DNA from 4 places in the Bradyrhizobium sp. ISRA430 genome. Region 1 is predicted to be linked to each of the others. Evidence: predicted binding sites of a transcription regulator. Region 1 holds the regulator's gene; each other region holds the start of a gene.

Region 1 (4,321 bases):
GATAGAGCGACAGATGCTCGGCCGCTTCATCGATGGCGTGGCGAAGCTCATCAGCCCACATCGCCGGCGTCTGGTCGGGGCGGGCGTAGATCAGGTCGAAGGAGTAGCGGTCGAACGAGCGGCGCGCGATAGCGACCGCATCGAGGGCCTCGCGTGCGCTGTGCAGGCGGCCCAGCGCTTTCAGCGAGGCATCGTCGAGCGCCTGCACGCCGAGCGAGACGCGGTTGACGCCGGCGGTACGATAGCCGGCGAAGCGTGTGGCTTCGACGCTGGTGGGGTTGGCTTCCAGGGTGACTTCAACGTCGCCCGCGACGTGCCAGTGCTTGCCGATCGCATCGAGCACAGCGCCGACCGTTGCCGGCTGCATGAGCGACGGCGTGCCGCCGCCGAGGAAGATCGAGGTGACCTCGCGGCCGGGCGCGCGCTCGGCGGTGGTCGCAATCTCGCGCGCGAAGGCCGCGGCGAAGCGCGCCTCGTCGATCGCGACGTGGCGAACGTGGCTGTTGAAATCGCAATAGGGGCACTTCGACAGACAGAACGGCCAGTGCACGTAGACGCCGAAGGCTTCCTTAGCGCGTCTCAAGGCAGATCTCCGCCAGTTTCACGAAAGCGCGGGCACGGTGCGACAGGCCAAGGCCGAGCGGCGGCACGCCGTGCTTTTCGATGCTGGTCATCTCGCCGAAGGTGCGGCTGTAGCCGTTGGGCAGGAACATTGGATCATAGCCAAAGCCGGCTGTGCCGCGCGGTGGCCACACCAGTGTGCCGTCGACGCGCGCTTCGACCTCCTCGAGATGACCGTCCGGCCAGGCGACGCAGAGCGCGGAGACGAAGTGTGCCGTGCGCTTGTCGGCCGTGGTCGCGCCGCGCTCCTGCAACAGGCGTTCGATCTGCGCCATCGCCGCGGTGAAGTCTTTGGTCGGACCGGCCCAGCGTGCGCTGTAAATGCCCGGCGCGCCATCGAGCGCGTCGACCACGATACCGGAATCGTCGGCGAAAGCCGGCAGCTTGGCCGCCCGCGCTGCGGCTATTGCCTTGATCGCGGCATTGCTGCGGAAATCGTGGCCGGTCTCGTCGGGCTCCGTGAGGCCGAGCTCACCGGCCGAGACCGCCTCGACACCGTGAGGCGCCAGGAGCTCGCGCATCTCGGCGAGCTTGCCGGGATTATGGGTCGCGATGACGAGCTTTCCGGTGATTCGGCGGTGCATGGCCTATTGACTACGCCACTGCCAGTTTCTGCAAGTCCACGAGGCGCGAGACGCCCTTGCGTGCCAGCGCCATCAGCGCCAGGAACTCGGTTTCCGTGAACGGCTCGCGTTCCGCGGTGCCCTGTACCTCGATGATGCGGCCATCGCCCGTCATGACGAAATTGGCGTCGGTCTCGGCCTCCGAATCCTCGGCATAGTCGAGGTCGAGAACCGGCGTGCCGTTGTAGATGCCGCAGGAAATCGCGGCGACGTTGTCGCGCAGCACATTCGCCTTGATCATGTTGCGCGCCTTCATCCAGTTGACGCAATCGGCGAGCGCGACCCAGGCGCCGGTAATCGACGCCGTACGCGTGCCGCCGTCGGCCTGGAGCACGTCGCAATCGACCGTGATCTGGCGCTCGCCGAGCGCTTCGAGGTCGATGATGGTGCGAAGCGAGCGGCCGATCAGGCGCTGGATCTCGACGGTGCGGCCGCTCTGCTTGCCGGCGGAGGCTTCGCGGCGGGTGCGCTCCAGCGTCGCTCGCGGCAGCATGCCGTATTCGGCGGTAACCCAGCCGCGGCCCTGGCCCTTCAGCCACGGTGGCAGGCGGTCCTCCAGCGTGGCGGTGACCAGCACATGGGTGTCGCCGAATCTCACGAGGCAGGAGCCTTCCGCATATTTGACCACGCCGCGCTCCAACGTCACGGGGCGCAACTCGTCGGGCGCACGGCGGCTTGGCCGCATGGGAAATCCTCCAAAACTCGCGGGAAAAGGCTGTTCGCGGTGCTTGTAGGAGCGGGAAGGGTGGGCGGCAAGGTTTTTTCGCCCCGATATCCGCCGCTCAACGCCGCGCTTGTCAGAACCATCAAGGATAGACAAATTACAAGTATCTGAGAGGAGTTAACGTCTGTGGCCCACCACGATCCGATCCATCTGATCGCGCCGCGCGCAGGCCTTGCCCAGCTCAACGAGCGTTCCCGCGACATCTTTCGTCAAATTGTCGAAAGCTACCTCGCGACCGGCGAGCCGGTTGGCTCGCGCAATATTTCGCGGCTGATCGCGGTTCCGCTGTCGCCGGCCTCCGTCCGCAATGTGATGGCCGATCTCGAACAGCTCGGCCTGATCTACGCCCCGCACACCTCCGCCGGCCGGCTGCCGACGGAACTCGGCCTGCGCTTCTTCGTCGACGCCCTGATGCAGGTCGGCGAGCTCAACGAGGCCGAACGGCAGTCGATCCAGAGCCAGCTTGCCTCCGTCGGCCAGGCCCAATCGGTCGAGGCGGCGCTGGACCAGGCGCTGACGCGGCTGTCGGGGCTCACCCGGGCCGCCGCGGTCGTGCTGACGCCGAAATCCAATGCGCGGCTGAAACACATCGAATTCGTCCGCCTGGAACCGGAGCGGGCGCTGGTGGTCCTGGTCGGCGAGGACGGCCAGGTCGAAAACCGCGTGCTGTCGCTGCCGCCCGGGGTTCCATCCTCGGCGCTCACCGAGGCCAGCAATTTCCTCAATGCGCGGATCCGGGGCCGGACGCTGGTGGAGGCGCGACTCGAGCTCGAGACCGCGTTGGGGCAGGCCCGCGCCGAGCTCGATCAACTGACGCAGAAGGTGATTTCGGCCGGTATCGCGAGCTGGTCCGGCGGCGAGAGCGAGGATCGCCAGCTCATCGTGCGCGGTCACGCCAATCTGCTTGAAGATCTGCATGCGCTGGAGGACCTTGAGCGCGTGCGCCTGTTGTTCGACGACCTCGAGACCAAGCGCGGTGTGATCGACCTTTTGGGCCGTGCCGAGACCGCCGAGGGCGTGCGGATCTTCATCGGAAGCGAGAACAAGCTGTTCTCGTTGTCCGGCTCGTCCACCATCATCTCACCCTATCGGGATGCCGCCGGCCACATCGTCGGCGTCTTGGGCGTGATCGGGCCGACGCGGCTGAATTATGCCCGCGTGATCCCGACCGTGGACTACGCCGCCCGCATCGTCAGCCGCCTGCTGGGTGGCTGACCCCGTTTTCGGCCGATCACGGGCGCTTGATTTTCGTGCTCCGAGGCACGATATCCCAGCCAACAAATCCCTAGAGATGAGTTCGAGACAGCAGCCGATGACCGATCAAGACCGGCAACCCGAAGACACGGCCACGCCGACCGGCGAGCCCGTGGTGTCGAAGCCCTATGTGATGCCCGACGATCCCGAGCCAGGCTCGGTCGAGACGTTGCAGAAGGAGGCGGCCGAGGTGCGCGACCGGATGCTGCGGACGCTGGCGGAGATGGAGAACCTGCGCAAGCGCACCACCAAGGAGGTCGCGGATGCCCGTCTCTATGGCATCACCGGCTTCGCCCGAGACGTGCTCGAGATTGCCGACAACCTCCAGCGCGCGCTCGATGCAGTTCCGGCCGAGGACCGCGCCAATGCCGATCCCGGCCTGAAATCGCTGATCGAGGGTGTCGAGCTCACCGAACGCTCGCTGCTCAATGCGCTCGAAAAACACGGCGTGAAGAAGTTCGATCCGCAGGGCCAGAAGTTCGACCCGAATTTCCAGCAAGCGATGTTCGAAGTGCCCGATCCGTCAGTGCCATCAGGCACGGTGGTGCAGGTCGTGCAGGCCGGCTACACGATTGGCGAACGCGTGCTGCGGCCGGCGCTGGTCGGTGTCGCCAAGGGCGGAGCCAAAGCCGCGCCCGCGGCTAACAACAACGAGCCAAATAGCGCGGTGTAAGCCGCGCTTCCCGTACGCGTACAGGCGCAGACCTTCATCCTGACGAGACGGCGCTTCGCGCCTCCTCACCATGAGGGTTGAGAGTGTTGCGCGATCTACGCGCTCACCGCGATATCGCTCGACTGAATCCGCTTCACGCCGGCCTTGGCCATGTCGGCCCAGGCTTTGGCGAGCGAGCCCTGCGTATCGATGCCGCGGCAGGCGTCCTCCACGACATAGACCTCGAAGCCCGCCTTGCGCGCGTCGAGGGCAGTCCAGGCGACGCAGAAATCGGTCGCCAGGCCTGCAACGAAGACGCGCTTGATCTTGCGCCCTTTGAGATAGCCGGCGAGTCCGGTCGAGGTCTTGCCGTCGGCCTCGAGGAAGGCCGAGTAGCTGTCGACCTCCTTGTGAAAGCCCTTGCGGATGATCAGCTCGGCGTGCGGG
Region 2 (4,321 bases), 3.3 Mb from region 1:
CTACGCGATGTGTGGCTTTGCGAATTTCGCCAGCCTCGGCATCATGATCGGCGGCCTCGGTGTGATGGCGCCGGAGCGGCGCGAGGAGATCAATGCGCTCGGGCTGAAGTCGATCGTATCGGGGACGCTGACGACGTGTTTGATGGGGGCGGTGGTGGGGGTCATGACCTGAGGCCGAACCTGCAGCCCGGATGAAGCGCAGCGCAATCCGGGACATCGCTTCCGGTGTTCGCGGCCTTCCCGGATTTCGTTTCGCTCCATCCGGGCTACAGGCTGAGGTAAGAGAACGTCATTGCGAGCGAAGCGAAGCAATCCAGAAATTCATCCGCGGAAATGGTCTGGATTGCTTCGTCGCTGCGCTCCTCGCAATGACGACGAGAGAACGGCTACGCCTTCAACTCCACCGTCTTGAATTCCGCCGGCAGGATCACCTCCAGCAGTTCGACATCATCCGAATAGTCGAGGATCATGTGCTTGATCTTCGGCGGCTGGGTCCAGGCGCTGCCTTGCGTCATCAGCGTCTCGCCCTGGCCGTCCATATAGGTCTTCACCCAGCCCTTGAGCACATAGACCATCTGGAATTCGACGTCGTGATAGTGGAGCTTTGAGACCTCGGCCGGATTGCACGGTGGCAAGAGGCGGATGACATGCGCTTGTGCGAGGCCATGGGTTGCATCGGAGATGCCGAGGTCGCGATACTGGGCGTAGGCGCGCAGGCCGTCGGCCTTGAAGTCTTCTTCGCGGTGATGGCTGACGGCGATGCGCTGCTTCGGCCGCGCAGCCTTCCTGGCGGACGATTTGGCCGGTGTCGTGCGCGCCTTCGCTTTCACCGCCTTGCGCGCCGAGGACCGCGCCGCGGCCTTGCTGCCGCTCCTCTTCTTCACCGCAGGCTGTGCGGCGCTGCGCGATGCCGGCTTCTTGGTCTTGGCCATGAGTTGCCTCCCGTTGTTGTTATGGGCGAGAGGCTAGCACAGATTGGGGAAATCGTAGGGTGGGCAAAGCGAAGCGTGCCCACCAGCGCGAGATGCGATCGTGGAGAGGTTGGTGGGCACGGCGCGCGCAAGCGCGCCTTTGCCCACCCTACGAGTCCGAGCCCGGCGTCAGTTCAGCCTGAACACGCCGTCCACGGCGCGCAGCTCCGCGGGCTTGATCAGCTTGGAGTGCGCCACCGTCACCGAGAACAGCGGACCGTCGAGCTTCTCCTCCCAGAACGCCAGGAAGTCGGTCAGCGCCGGGAATTTCGGGAAGACATCGTAGTTCTGCCAGACGTAAGTCTGCAGCAGCGAGGGATGATCCGGCATCCGATAGAGAATTTGCGCCGTCGTCAGCCCGTAACCAAGCATCTGTTTCCGGAAGTCCTCGGAAACACCCCCAACCGGCAAGCCCATGCCAACCTCCTTTGCAGGAGCGCATATTCAGGGGGCTGGCTCGATCCCGTGTGCCCGACGAGCCACCCGGTGGAGATGCGCTCACATGAGAGAAATGTGACGCAAACTGACAATCCATCTCAAGCCCAAAAGTTTAACAAGCTGTTGAAATTCAATGCGTTAGCAGCAGATGCGCGCCCGTGCTAATACGGGCTCCGCAGGTCGGTTAACGATGGAAAAGGGAAGCTGGCAACGCGCGCTTGGGAGTGCTGATTTTTCTGCTACAAGCCCTTGCTCCCGCAAAATTCCTGTCCTATTTCAACCTCGCTTGTGCTAGCACTCGCTGGTAACGATTGCTAACAAGCTGAAAATCCTCAACTCGTGCAACTGCTTAGGAGGACTGCATGAAATTCCGTCCGCTTCACGACCGCGTCGTGGTCAAGCGCATCGACGCAGAAGAGAAGACCGCTGGCGGCATCATCATTCCCGACACTGCCAAGGAAAAGCCCTCCCAGGGCGAAGTCGTCGCCGTTGGCCCCGGTGGCCGCGACGAGGCTGGCAAGCTGATCCCGATCGACCTGAAGGTCGGCGACCGCGTGCTGTTCGGCAAGTGGTCCGGCACCGAAGTCAAGATCGACGGCCAGGACCTGCTGATCATGAAGGAGAGCGACGTGATGGGCGTCCTCGAGGTCAGCGATTCCAAGAAGAAGGCGGCTTAAGAGCCCCTCTCTCTCCCTCAGTCAAACCCTTAAGGAAAAATCCAGATGGCAGCCAAAGAAGTCAAATTCTCGGTTGAGGCGCGCGACAAGATGCTGCGTGGCGTCGACATCCTCGCCAATGCAGTGAAGGTCACCCTCGGCCCGAAGGGCCGCAACGTCGTTCTCGACAAATCGTTCGGCGCTCCGCGCATCACCAAGGACGGCGTCACCGTCGCCAAGGAGATCGAGCTCGACGACAAGTTCGAGAACATGGGCGCCCAGATGGTGCGCGAAGTCGCCTCCAAGTCCGCTGATGCGGCCGGCGACGGCACCACCACCGCGACCGTGCTCGCGGCCGCGATCGTGAAGGAAGGCGCCAAGTCGGTCGCCGCCGGCATGAACCCGATGGACCTCAAGCGCGGCATCGACCTCGCGGTCGAAGCCGTGGTTGCGGACCTCGAGAAGAACTCGAAGAAGGTCACCTCGAATGACGAGATCGCCCAGGTCGGCACCATCTCGGCCAACGGCGACGCGGAGATCGGCAAGTTCCTCTCCGACGCCATGAAGAAGGTCGGCAACGAGGGTGTCATCACCGTCGAGGAAGCCAAGTCGCTCGAGACCGAGCTCGACGTCGTCGAGGGCATGCAGTTCGATCGCGGCTACATCTCGCCCTACTTCGTCACCAACGCCGACAAGATGCGCGTCGAGATGGATGACGCCTACATCCTCATCAACGAGAAGAAGCTCTCCTCGCTGAACGAGCTGCTCCCGCTGCTCGAGGCCGTGGTGCAGACCGGCAAGCCGCTGGTCATCGTCGCCGAGGACGTCGAGGGCGAAGCGCTCGCTACCCTCGTCGTGAACCGTCTCCGTGGCGGCCTGAAGGTCGCGGCCGTCAAGGCTCCGGGCTTCGGCGATCGCCGCAAGGCCATGCTCCAGGACATCGCGATCCTGACCGGCGGCCAGGCGATCTCGGAAGATCTCGGCATCAAGCTCGAGAACGTCACGCTCAACATGCTCGGTCGCGCCAAGAAGGTGATGATCGACAAGGAGAACACCACGATCGTCAACGGCGCCGGCAAGAAGGCCGACATCGAGGCGCGCGTGGCCCAGATCAAGGCGCAGATCGAGGAGACCACCTCGGACTACGACCGCGAGAAGCTCCAGGAGCGTCTCGCCAAGCTCGCAGGCGGCGTCGCGGTGATCCGCGTCGGCGGCGCGACCGAGGTCGAGGTGAAGGAGCGCAAGGATCGCGTTGATGACGCGATGCATGCGACCCGTGCGGCTGTCGAGGAAGGCATCGTCCCGGGCGGCGGCGTCGCCCTGCTCCGTGCCTCCGAGCAGCTCAAGGGCCTGCGCACCAAGAACGACGACCAGAAGACCGGCGTCGAGATCGTGCGCAAGGCGCTGTCCGCGCCGGCTCGCCAGATCGCGATCAACGCCGGTGAAGACGGCTCGGTGATCATCGGAAAGATCCTGGAGAACAAGGCCTACAACTACGGCTTCGACTCCCAGACCGGCGAATACGGCAACCTGGTCACCAAGGGCATCATCGACCCCACCAAGGTCGTGCGCACCGCGATCCAGAACGCAGCCTCGGTTGCAGCTCTGCTGATCACCACGGAAGCCATGGTCGCCGAGCTGCCCAAGAAGGGCGGCGCCGGCCCCGCGATGCCTCCGGGCGGCGGCATGGGCGGCATGGACTTCTGATCGACGAAGTCGTCCCGGACGCGGTGCAGCGCGCAGCGGTGCACCGCAGAGCCGGGATCTCGCTCCACGAAATGCAGAACCCCGGCAGCGATGCCGGGGTTTTTGTTTTTGCCGGCTCTCCCCCTCGTCATTCCGGGGCGCGCCCCGTTGGGCGCGAGCCCGGAATCCATAACCACGAACGTCAGTTGGCTAACCTGGGATAGAGATCATCCCAGTTCGGATTCTGCTCAGCCAATGTAGAGCGTGCCGTGCTTCCTGCTGGCGAAGATGTAGACGTAGTGGACCATTCCAACCGCCTGGGGTATGGATTCCGGGCTCGCGCTTCCGCCTTCGCTCTTCGAGCTTCGGCACGAAGCCTATCGCGGTCATCACGCGGCTGTCGGTCGCCCGTCGGCAGTCAACGATGCGCGAGATCCCTGAAGCACAGCCGCAGCCAGTCGATGGTCAAGCGCGTCGCCGGATCGCGCCTGAGATGGTTCTGCACCAGCAGCCAGACGTCGCGACGCCTGGGAAGCAGCGTCGCGCGCAGGCCGCGATCGGCGAGCAGCG
Region 3 (4,321 bases), 1.5 Mb from region 1:
CACGCTGCAGTGCCCCCGTGACCATCGCTTGAAGTCTTCCGGCTCGCGCTTGGAGTGTTCGTATCCTTCATTTTGATCGGCCAAGTCCCGCAGCGTCGCTACTATGGCCGCAGCCTTAGTATCGGCGGAGAAGACGGTCGATGAGTGGCATGGCGACTTGGGTGGGCGACCGCGCGATGGTCCGGGCGTCCGCGGCAATGGTCGTGATCCGACCGGGCTCAAAACCGCAAGCCTCGCCGATCTCACGTTGCAGAAGTCTCAGCTCGGCGATATTGACAGGCCACCAACGCGCGAACTCCTGCGCTCGGTAGAACGCGATCGGATCCACGACGGTCGTGCCGCCAGCCTCGTTGCGACGGCGAAACTCGACCAAACAGAACGATGCGAACTCCTCCTTTGCGGGCACCGGATTGAAGTCCCGGAACGGATCGACGAGCACCGCGACCGCCCGGGTACTTTCCTTCGCTTTCAGCAAATCGATGATGCGCTTGATCTGATCGATCTTTCCACCGTAGCGGCCAAGACGCGCACCATGAATCTACGGAATCCGATGCTCGAGCTGGGACCGGTCCCGTTGCCACCACGCAGATGTAATTGGCGACTTCCGCTGGTTGTGTGGACACGACTACGATGTATCAACGAGACATCCCTCGCGTCGAAACATCGATCGGCCAACTCTGGGAAATCAAGGATTTACGCTGGATATGGTAGCGGGGGAGCGCTACCGCCTTTCCCCACACCAACCAAACCTACGATACCTCATCCAATCTTACGCATAAGACCGTTCGTGAGCCCGGGGACCAGTGCAGGTCTTCGCTCATACGGAGGAATATTGAAAGACCTCGGGCTATGGGTCGGGTGAGAGCGACCTCCGTCGCGAAAAATCGAAGGCACGCGCATTTCGGTCCCGCCATCGTCGGTAGGGCGCGGTGTCTCTGGCCAGAGAATTTTCACCCCGCTCGGATTGCAGGTTCAAATCCAGCATCGACCAAAAGCTGCGATGGCGTTGCCGCTTCTGATCGCCATGACGCGGAGCCAATTTCCGTATCACGCTGGTCGAGGTCGATCAGCGCATCAATGGCTTCATTGAGCTGCGAGGACGCGCTCGACGGCATGCCCTCCGTTGCGGACAACTCGATGCGGTATGCGTCTAGCGCCCACTGACGTAGCAGATTTCGCTTCTGCTCCGCGGATAGTTTCGGGTCACGCAGGACGTCGCTTGGATGGGCGTAGCTACTTGCAAGATTGGCCCACGCGCGATCGTCGCCCGCTAGGTCTTTTGCCGCCGTTGCTTGGGATGCGTTTTGGACGACGGCATCGGGCGAAGCGCATACCGTCGGTTGTCCGGCGACGCCCTCAGTCCCTGACAATCTGACATTTGGGATCTGGTCCGACATAGACTCCTCCCGATGAAGCGGGAGCAGGATCAGTTGCTATTGATTGCGATACGCCTCACCTCGCGTTGCGCCTGGCAGTCTTGGGCAAGGTGATCGTCAGAACCTCGTTGCGAAACGAGGGTGACTTTGTCCTCGTTGATGTCCTCGACCTGCAGCATGGACGCTTCTCCTCGAGTGAGGCGGCCTGAGCGAGGTGGCGGCGTCGGCCATCTCGAACGTGCATCGATGGATCGCCAGATTTGGAGCGACTCGCATGGTCCGGATTCGGGTCGTTCCCTGTTCTGGCGCATCCGATGCCCCTCCTCGGCCCGGCGCTTGCGGGGCGCGGGCAAAGGGTGTTCAGCGGCGAACGATTTGGGAGGCATGGTGGATGTTTCAAGGGGCTGCCAGCCAAATAACTCATTGTAATTAGTACTTTTTTTTATCTGGCAGCGCTCAAGCAAGAGGAGTGCTAATTTTTTTTGAAGGCACATCTTGAAACCGATTTTGCGCATTCCTACACCAATTTTCGCCCTGGGTAGGGCTTCTGCCTCCCGGGCGCGGCACTATCAAAATTCGGTCTTGCAGAAGGAGGAATGCATGCAGTTCCGCCCGCTCCACGACCGCGTGGTCGTCAAGCGTATCGAAGCCGAGGAAAAGTCCGCCGGCGGCATCATCATCCCGGATACGGCCAAGGAGAAGCCGCAACAAGGCGAGGTCATCGCCGTGGGGCCGGGAGGCCGCGACGAAACCGGCAAGTTGATCCCGATCGACCTGAAGATCGGTGACCGCGTTCTGTTCGGAAAATGGTCAGGCACCGAGGTCAAGCTCGATGGGATCGAATATCTCATCATGAAAGAGAGCGACGTCATGGGAGTGCTTGAAGAATCGGCGGCCAAGAAGAAAGCGGCCTGACTCCGAACTCAACCATCAGTCCCCACGCCTGGTTCGGGACGGTTCCCGAGACCTCGCCAAGGAGGCATGAATGGAGCGACTAGATCTGCCGAAGCACGTCCTGGAGCGCGTGGAGCGACGGTGGGCCCAGGAGCTTCAACCGCAGCCGGCACGGACAGAACCAGATGGCTCCACCAGTCTGGGAGAACACAATGGATCTTTGAGGAGCTACCAACATGAGCGCGAAGGAAGTCAGATTCTCCACCGAGGCGCGCGAGAAAATGCTGCGCGGCATCGATATTCTCGCCAATGCGGTGAGAGTGACGCTCGGCCCGAAGGGCCGCAACGTGGTTCTTGAAAAGTCGTTCGGCGCGCCGCGCATCAGCAAGGATGGCGTTACCGTCGCCAAGGAGATCGAGCTCGAAGACAAGTTCGAGAACATGGGCGCACAGATGGTGCGCGAGGTCGCATCCAAGACTTCCGACCAAGTCGGCGACGGCACCACGACCGCGACGGTGCTTGCTCATGCGATCGTGCACGAAGGTGCCAAGGCGGTGGCCGCCGGTATGAACCCGATGGATCTCAAGCGAGGAATCGACCTCGCGACAGAGGCGGTGGTCGAGGACCTCGGCAAGAACTCGAAGAAGCTCGCCACAAACGACGAGGTGGCCCAGGTGGCCACGATCTCGGCCAACGGCGACGCCGAGATCGGCCGCTTCCTGGCCGACGCCATGAAGAAAGTCGGCAACGAGGGCGTGATCACCATCGAAGAAGCAAAGTCCCTGAACACTGAGCTCGAAGTCGTGGAAGGTATGCGATTCGACCGCGGTTACGTCTCGCCCTACTTCGTCACGAATGCCGACAAGATGCGGGTTGAGTTGGACGACCCGTACATCCTCATCCACGAGAAGAAGCTCTCCGGGCTGCAACCGCTCTTGCCGCTGCTCGAGTCGGTTGCACAGGCCGGCAAGCCGCTCCTCATCATCGCCGAGGATATCGAGGGCGAGGCGCTGGCGACGCTGGTGGTGAATAAGCTTCGCGGCGGGCTCAAGGTTGCCGCCGTGAAAGCGCCGGGCTTCGGCGATCGCCGCAAGGCCATGCTGCAGGACATCGCCATCCTCACCGGCGGCACCTTCATCTCGGAAGATCTGGGCGCCAAGCTCGAGAACGTGGCTCTCAACATGCTTGGGCGCGCGAAGAAGGTTGAAATCGACAAGGAGAACACCACCATCGTCGCCGGCGCCGGCAAGAAGGCGGACATCGAGGCGCGCGTCAAGCAGATCAAGACCGAGATCGGGGAGACGACGTCGGATTATGATCGTGAGAAGCTGCAGGAGCGGCTTGCCAAGCTCGCGGGCGGCGTGGCGGTGATCCGCGTGGGCGGCGCCACCGAGGTCGAGGTCAAGGAGCGCAAGGATCGCGTCGACGACGCGATGCACGCGACCCGCGCCGCGGTCGAGGAAGGCATCCTGCCGGGCGGCGGGGTCGCATTGCTGCGCGCAGTGAAGGCACTGGCGCGCGTGAAACCGAAGAACGACGACCAACGCTATGGCGTCGAGATCGTCCGCAAGGCGCTTGCCTGGCCGACCCGCCAGATCGCGCGCAATGCAGGCGAAGACGGCTCCATCGTCGTCGGGAAGATCCTGGAGAAGGATACCTACGCCTATGGCTTCAATGCGCAGGACGGCGAATACACCAACCTTGTTTCCAAAGGGATCATCGATCCGACCAAAGTGGTTCGCTCTGCGTTGCAGGACGCCGCGTCGGTGGCGGGTTTGCTGATCACAACCGAAGCCATGGTCGCCGAGTTGCCAAAGAAGAAAGCCCAACCGCCGTTGCCGGACGCCGGAATGAGTGACATGGACTTCGCGGCATGAGGAACGGAACAAACTGAGGTGGCGAGGTACGCGACGGCCCCAATCAAGTGATCAATAGAGCGTTGCAGTTATGAGCTACTCGTTCGACGGCTGAGCACGTCGGATCGGAGGGTGTCTAGGATTAAGGTGTGAAATGAGCATGCTGGAGGCCGAAAATGACAGAGCTGAAATGGA
Region 4 (4,321 bases), 1.1 Mb from region 1:
ACTTGTTCTCCAGGATCTTGCCGACGACGACCGAGCCTTCCAGGCCCGCGTTCTCGGAGATCTGGCGGACCGGAGCTTCCAGCGCCTTCAGCACGATGTTGATGCCGGCCTGCACGTCGGCATTGTCGTTGGAGAGCCGGCCGACCGCCTTCTTGGCACGGAGCAGCGCGACGCCGCCGCCGGGGACGATGCCTTCCTGCACGGCGGCGCGGGTGGCGTTGAGCGCGTCCTCGACGCGGTCCTTCTTCTCCTTGACCTCGATCTCGGTCGCGCCGCCGACGCGGATCACCGCGACGCCGCCTGCGAGCTTGGCGAGACGCTCCTGCAGCTTCTCACGGTCGTAGTCCGAGGTGGTCTCCTCGATCTGCGCCTTGATCTGGCCGACGCGGGCTTCGATGTCGGGCTTCTTGCCCGCGCCGTTGACGATCGTGGTGTTCTCCTTGTCGATCACCACCTTGCGCGCGCGGCCCAGCATCTTCACCGTGACGTTCTCGAGCTTGATGCCGAGCTCTTCGGAGATGAGCTGGCCGCCGGTGAGGATCGCGATGTCCTCGAGCATGGCCTTGCGGCGGTCGCCGAAGCCCGGCGCCTTGACGGCGGCGACCTTCAAGCCGCCGCGCAGGCGGTTGACGACCAGCGTCGCCAGGGCCTCACCCTCGACGTCCTCGGCGACAATGACGAGCGGCTTGCCGGACTGCACCACGGCTTCCAGCACCGGCAGCATGGCCTGCAGGCCCGACAGCTTCTTCTCGTGCAGCAGGATGTAGGCGTCCTCGAGCTCGACGGTCATCTTCTCGGCGTTGGTGACGAAGTAGGGCGACAGATAGCCGCGGTCGAACTTCATGCCTTCGACGATGTCGACTTCGGTGTCGAGCGACTTGTTCTCCTCGACGGTGATGACACCCTCGTTGCCGACCTTCTGCATCGCCTGCGCGATCATCTTGCCAATGGCGGCATCGCCGTTGGCCGAGATGGTGCCGACCTGGGCGACCTCGGAGGAGGAGGCGACCGGCTTGGCGCGCTTTTCAATGTCCTTGATGACGGCCGCAACCGCGGTGTCGATGCCGCGCTTCAGATCCATCGGGTTCATCCCGGCGGCAACCGCCTTGGCGCCTTCGCGCACGATGGCCTGGGCCAGCACGGTCGCGGTGGTGGTGCCGTCGCCGGCGAGGTCGTTGGTCTTGGAAGCGACCTCACGCACCATCTGGGCGCCCATGTTCTCGAACTTGTCCTCGAGCTCGATCTCCTTGGCGACGGTGACGCCGTCCTTGGTGATGCGGGGCGCGCCGAACGACTTCTCGATGACGACATTGCGGCCCTTCGGGCCGAGCGTCACCTTGACGGCGTTGGCGAGAATGTCGACGCCGCGCAGCATGCGTTCGCGCGCGTCTCCGGAAAATTTGACGTCCTTGGCAGCCATGTTCTAACTCCTGAAAAAACTTGGATCGATGGGGCGCCGCGCTTGCCCTCGTCATTGCCGGACCTGGTCCGGCATCCATCATCATTCGAAGAACGATGGATGCCCGGGTCATCTAGCGCGAAGCCGCGCTTCGCGCTTCCGCCCGGGCATGACAGTGGAGCATTCAGCGGCTATTCAGGCGGGTGGCCTTAGGCCAGCACGCCCATGATGTCCGACTCCTTCATGATCAGGAGCTCTTCGTTGTCGATCTTGACCTCGGTGCCCGACCATTTGCCGAACAGCACGCGGTCGCCGGCCTTGAGGTCGATCGGAATCAGCTTGCCGGTCTCGTCGCGGCCGCCAGGGCCGACGGCGACTACCTCACCCTGGGACGGCTTTTCCTTGGCGGTGTCCGGAATGATGATGCCGCCCTTGGTCTTTTCCTCGGCTTCGATACGTTTGACCACGACACGGTCATGCAGCGGACGAAATTTGGATTTAGCCATGACGTTTCCCTTTGGAGGCTCGCTTTGTCGAAAGCAGCGGAAGTGGGTGAGGGCGGCGCTCCCGTCAACCCTCTCCCGAGGGTCAAGCGGCGCGCGCTTAGCAATCGGCCTTTCCGAGTGCTAATAGTGCGCCCGGAAATATGGCTTGGCCGCGATCCTGTCAAGCAAAGCTGGTTAAGCGATTGGTGAGGCGGATATAGGATGGTGGCACTGGAAACTCGTCCGGGGAGCTGGCGCATCAAAGGACGTCATTGCCCCGGCAGCGGTTTTGCGCTTGGCTGCGGGAGGGGTGTGGCCAAGGTCTTGTTCGGGGGAATGCCATGATCAGTTCAGCTCACGCGCGGACGGCTGCCAGTCTGGCCGCCGCCTCACTGTTGGCGCTGTTGCTGGGCGCCTGCGGCGGCGGCACGAGCCTGCCGTCGTTCTCCTCGTCCCAGCCGCCGCCCGAGGCCGAACCCGGCACCGGGCCGGAAATGCCGGCGACGATCCGCGCCGACGAGATCGTCGGCCGCTGGGGCCTCGCCTCGTTCCAGAACCCGGCCGACCGCGCCCGCACCGAGGCCGCCGCACGCGCGCAGTGCAAGAATCCCTACGTGATCGGCGCCGGTTCTTCCGGCGGCGTGATCATGCATCTGGCCGACCAGGCGACCCCGCAGGAACTGCGGCTCAAGGGCTCGCCCAGCGGCAAGAATTATATCGGACCGCCTGGTCCGACCCCCGGCGAGCAGGACCGCGAGATCGTCTCGTTCGACGGCCGCGTCATGATCACCCGCTTCATCGACAAGGACGCCGCCACCCGCTACGGCAACATGGTCTACGTCCGCTGCGCGCCGAGGGCGTAGACTCTCGCCTTCGTCATGCCCCGCGAAGGCGGGGCATCCAGTAATCACCGCCGCGGCTTGAGCCGAGACGCTTGCGTATACTGGATCGTCCGCCCCAGTGCGCAATTGCGCACAAGGCGGACGATGACAGCCGAGGGGATGGCCAAAACAAAAACGCCGGCTTCGCGCCGGCGTTTTGTTTTTTTTCGCAATCTCTGTCCAATCAGTCGAACAGCGCGTCGATGTCGTCCTGCGAGGCGTGGCCGACGTCGCCGGCGAGCTTCGGGCCGTTGAGCAGCTTGGCGTCCTCGTCGCGGGTGTCGACGATCGGCGGCGTATGCGCCTTGATGGCGTCGACGCCACCCCAGATGTCCATCATCGCATTGATGTGCTGCTCGATGAACTTCATCGTGCCCATCACCTTGCTGATGCGCTGGCCGGTGAGGTCCTGGAAGTTGCAGGCCTCGAAGATCGAGATGACGCGTTCCTGGATGTCGTCGGCGAGCCGCTTCTGCTGGTCGACCGAGTCGACCTTGGAGAGCGCGGATGCCGCCTGATCGATCGATTCGGCGGCTTCGAGGATCTGCTGGGTCGCCTGCTCGGTGCCGCCGACGACCGCGCCGAGCTCGCCGTTGACCTTGGCCATCTCCTCGCCGTTGAAGCTCTTGCCATGCAGCACCGCGATCTCGCGCTTGGTGCGGTTGATGGCGTCGTGAATGAGGTCGAGCTCGACCTTGAGCTTCTCGCACTGCTCGATCTGGGCGCGATAGGTTTCCAGCATCGCGCGCGTCTCGGCAACTTCCTGCGCCACGACGGATTCGCTCGGCGGCAGCGCGGCGTGCCCTGCATGACTGCCGCGGGCCATCTGTGCACGGATCGCGCGCAGCTCGGCCATGATCTCGCTATGCATCGGAAGAGCCTCGTCGATTACTTCAGGAATTGGCATCTCGCCGACGACAGCTTCCTCGACGCGAAAACGCTTGCGGTGAACAGCCATTAGGATACTCCCCCCACCTCACTCACGCGTCTTTGTAGGCAGAAGCGATTTAACACGAAGTTCACAGCAGGAACTGTGATGCGGCCGCGCGCGACGGCGCGCAAAGGGGCGATTAACCATGCGAGATCGCCGTTCATCGAAAATAAACGCTGATCGCCAAATTGCGCCTGTCTTGACGGCGTGGTGAATCGAAACGCGCTCTGCGTTTACCAAACCGATTTGCTTTTGATCTTTATTGACCACGTCGCGAGCGCGGATCAGCCAACCGCTCCACGACGAATGTGATCTAGACGAAACAGTACAGAGTACGTCGATGTTCAAGAGAATGTCTGTCGCGCTGCTCGGCAGCGCTTGCACCTTCATGACCGGCGCCGACCGCGCGATTGCCTTCGACAACAGCGTGCCTTCCGATCCGCCCGTGGTGCTCTATGCGCCGCAGGTCCCGCCGGCGCCGGTGCGCGTCGCCTCCAATTCGAACATGGGCGGGGGCTTCATCGAGTTTCTGTTCGGCGACGCCCCCGGCCGCGGCCAGACCTACTATCCGCAGCAACAGCAGCCGATGTATCAGCAGCAGCCCGGCTATTACGACCAGCGGCGG

Evidence for each region. The regulator HrcA, encoded in region 1, represses chaperone genes, less so after heat shock. The targets are predictions, from matches to a motif close to GTTAGCACTCNCNNNNNGNGAGTGCTAAC.
Region 2: the regulator HrcA is predicted to act here: its motif matches at 1,700-1,728, upstream of MTX21_RS00850 (co-chaperone GroES).
Region 3: the regulator HrcA is predicted to act here: its motif matches at 1,825-1,853, upstream of groES (co-chaperone GroES).
Region 4: the regulator HrcA is predicted to act here: its motif matches at 2,002-2,030, upstream of MTX21_RS30940 (co-chaperone GroES).

The regions. Positions count from the first base shown of each region.
Region 1 is NZ_CP094516.1:5,439,296-5,443,616, reverse strand. Features, by position in the region: gene hemW (radical SAM family heme chaperone HemW) at 1-583, opposite strand, end outside; gene rdgB (RdgB/HAM1 family non-canonical purine NTP pyrophosphatase) at 570-1,205, opposite strand; gene rph (ribonuclease PH) at 1,216-1,929, opposite strand; gene hrcA (heat-inducible transcriptional repressor HrcA) at 2,095-3,183, shown strand; gene grpE (nucleotide exchange factor GrpE) at 3,260-3,895, shown strand; gene pncA (bifunctional nicotinamidase/pyrazinamidase) at 3,991-4,321, opposite strand, start outside.
Region 2 is NZ_CP094516.1:160,185-164,505, reverse strand. Features, by position in the region: gene MTX21_RS00865 (nucleoside transporter C-terminal domain-containing protein) at 1-172, shown strand, start outside; gene MTX21_RS00860 (cupin domain-containing protein) at 387-932, opposite strand; gene MTX21_RS00855 (usg protein) at 1,101-1,388, opposite strand; gene MTX21_RS00850 (co-chaperone GroES) at 1,772-2,086, shown strand; gene groL (chaperonin GroEL) at 2,132-3,772, shown strand; gene MTX21_RS00840 (LysR family transcriptional regulator) at 4,170-4,321, opposite strand, start outside.
Region 3 is NZ_CP094516.1:3,934,422-3,938,742, forward strand. Features, by position in the region: gene MTX21_RS18740 (hypothetical protein) at 116-475, opposite strand; gene MTX21_RS18745 (hypothetical protein) at 951-1,397, opposite strand; gene MTX21_RS18750 (hypothetical protein) at 1,427-1,555, opposite strand; gene groES (co-chaperone GroES) at 1,977-2,291, shown strand; gene groL (chaperonin GroEL) at 2,507-4,147, shown strand; gene MTX21_RS18765 (SPW repeat protein) at 4,303-4,321, shown strand, end outside.
Region 4 is NZ_CP094516.1:6,526,132-6,530,452, forward strand. Features, by position in the region: gene groL (chaperonin GroEL) at 1-1,420, opposite strand, end outside; gene MTX21_RS30940 (co-chaperone GroES) at 1,609-1,905, opposite strand; gene MTX21_RS30945 (hypothetical protein) at 2,226-2,747, shown strand; gene MTX21_RS30950 (protein phosphatase CheZ) at 2,950-3,723, opposite strand; gene MTX21_RS30955 (L,D-transpeptidase) at 4,037-4,321, shown strand, end outside.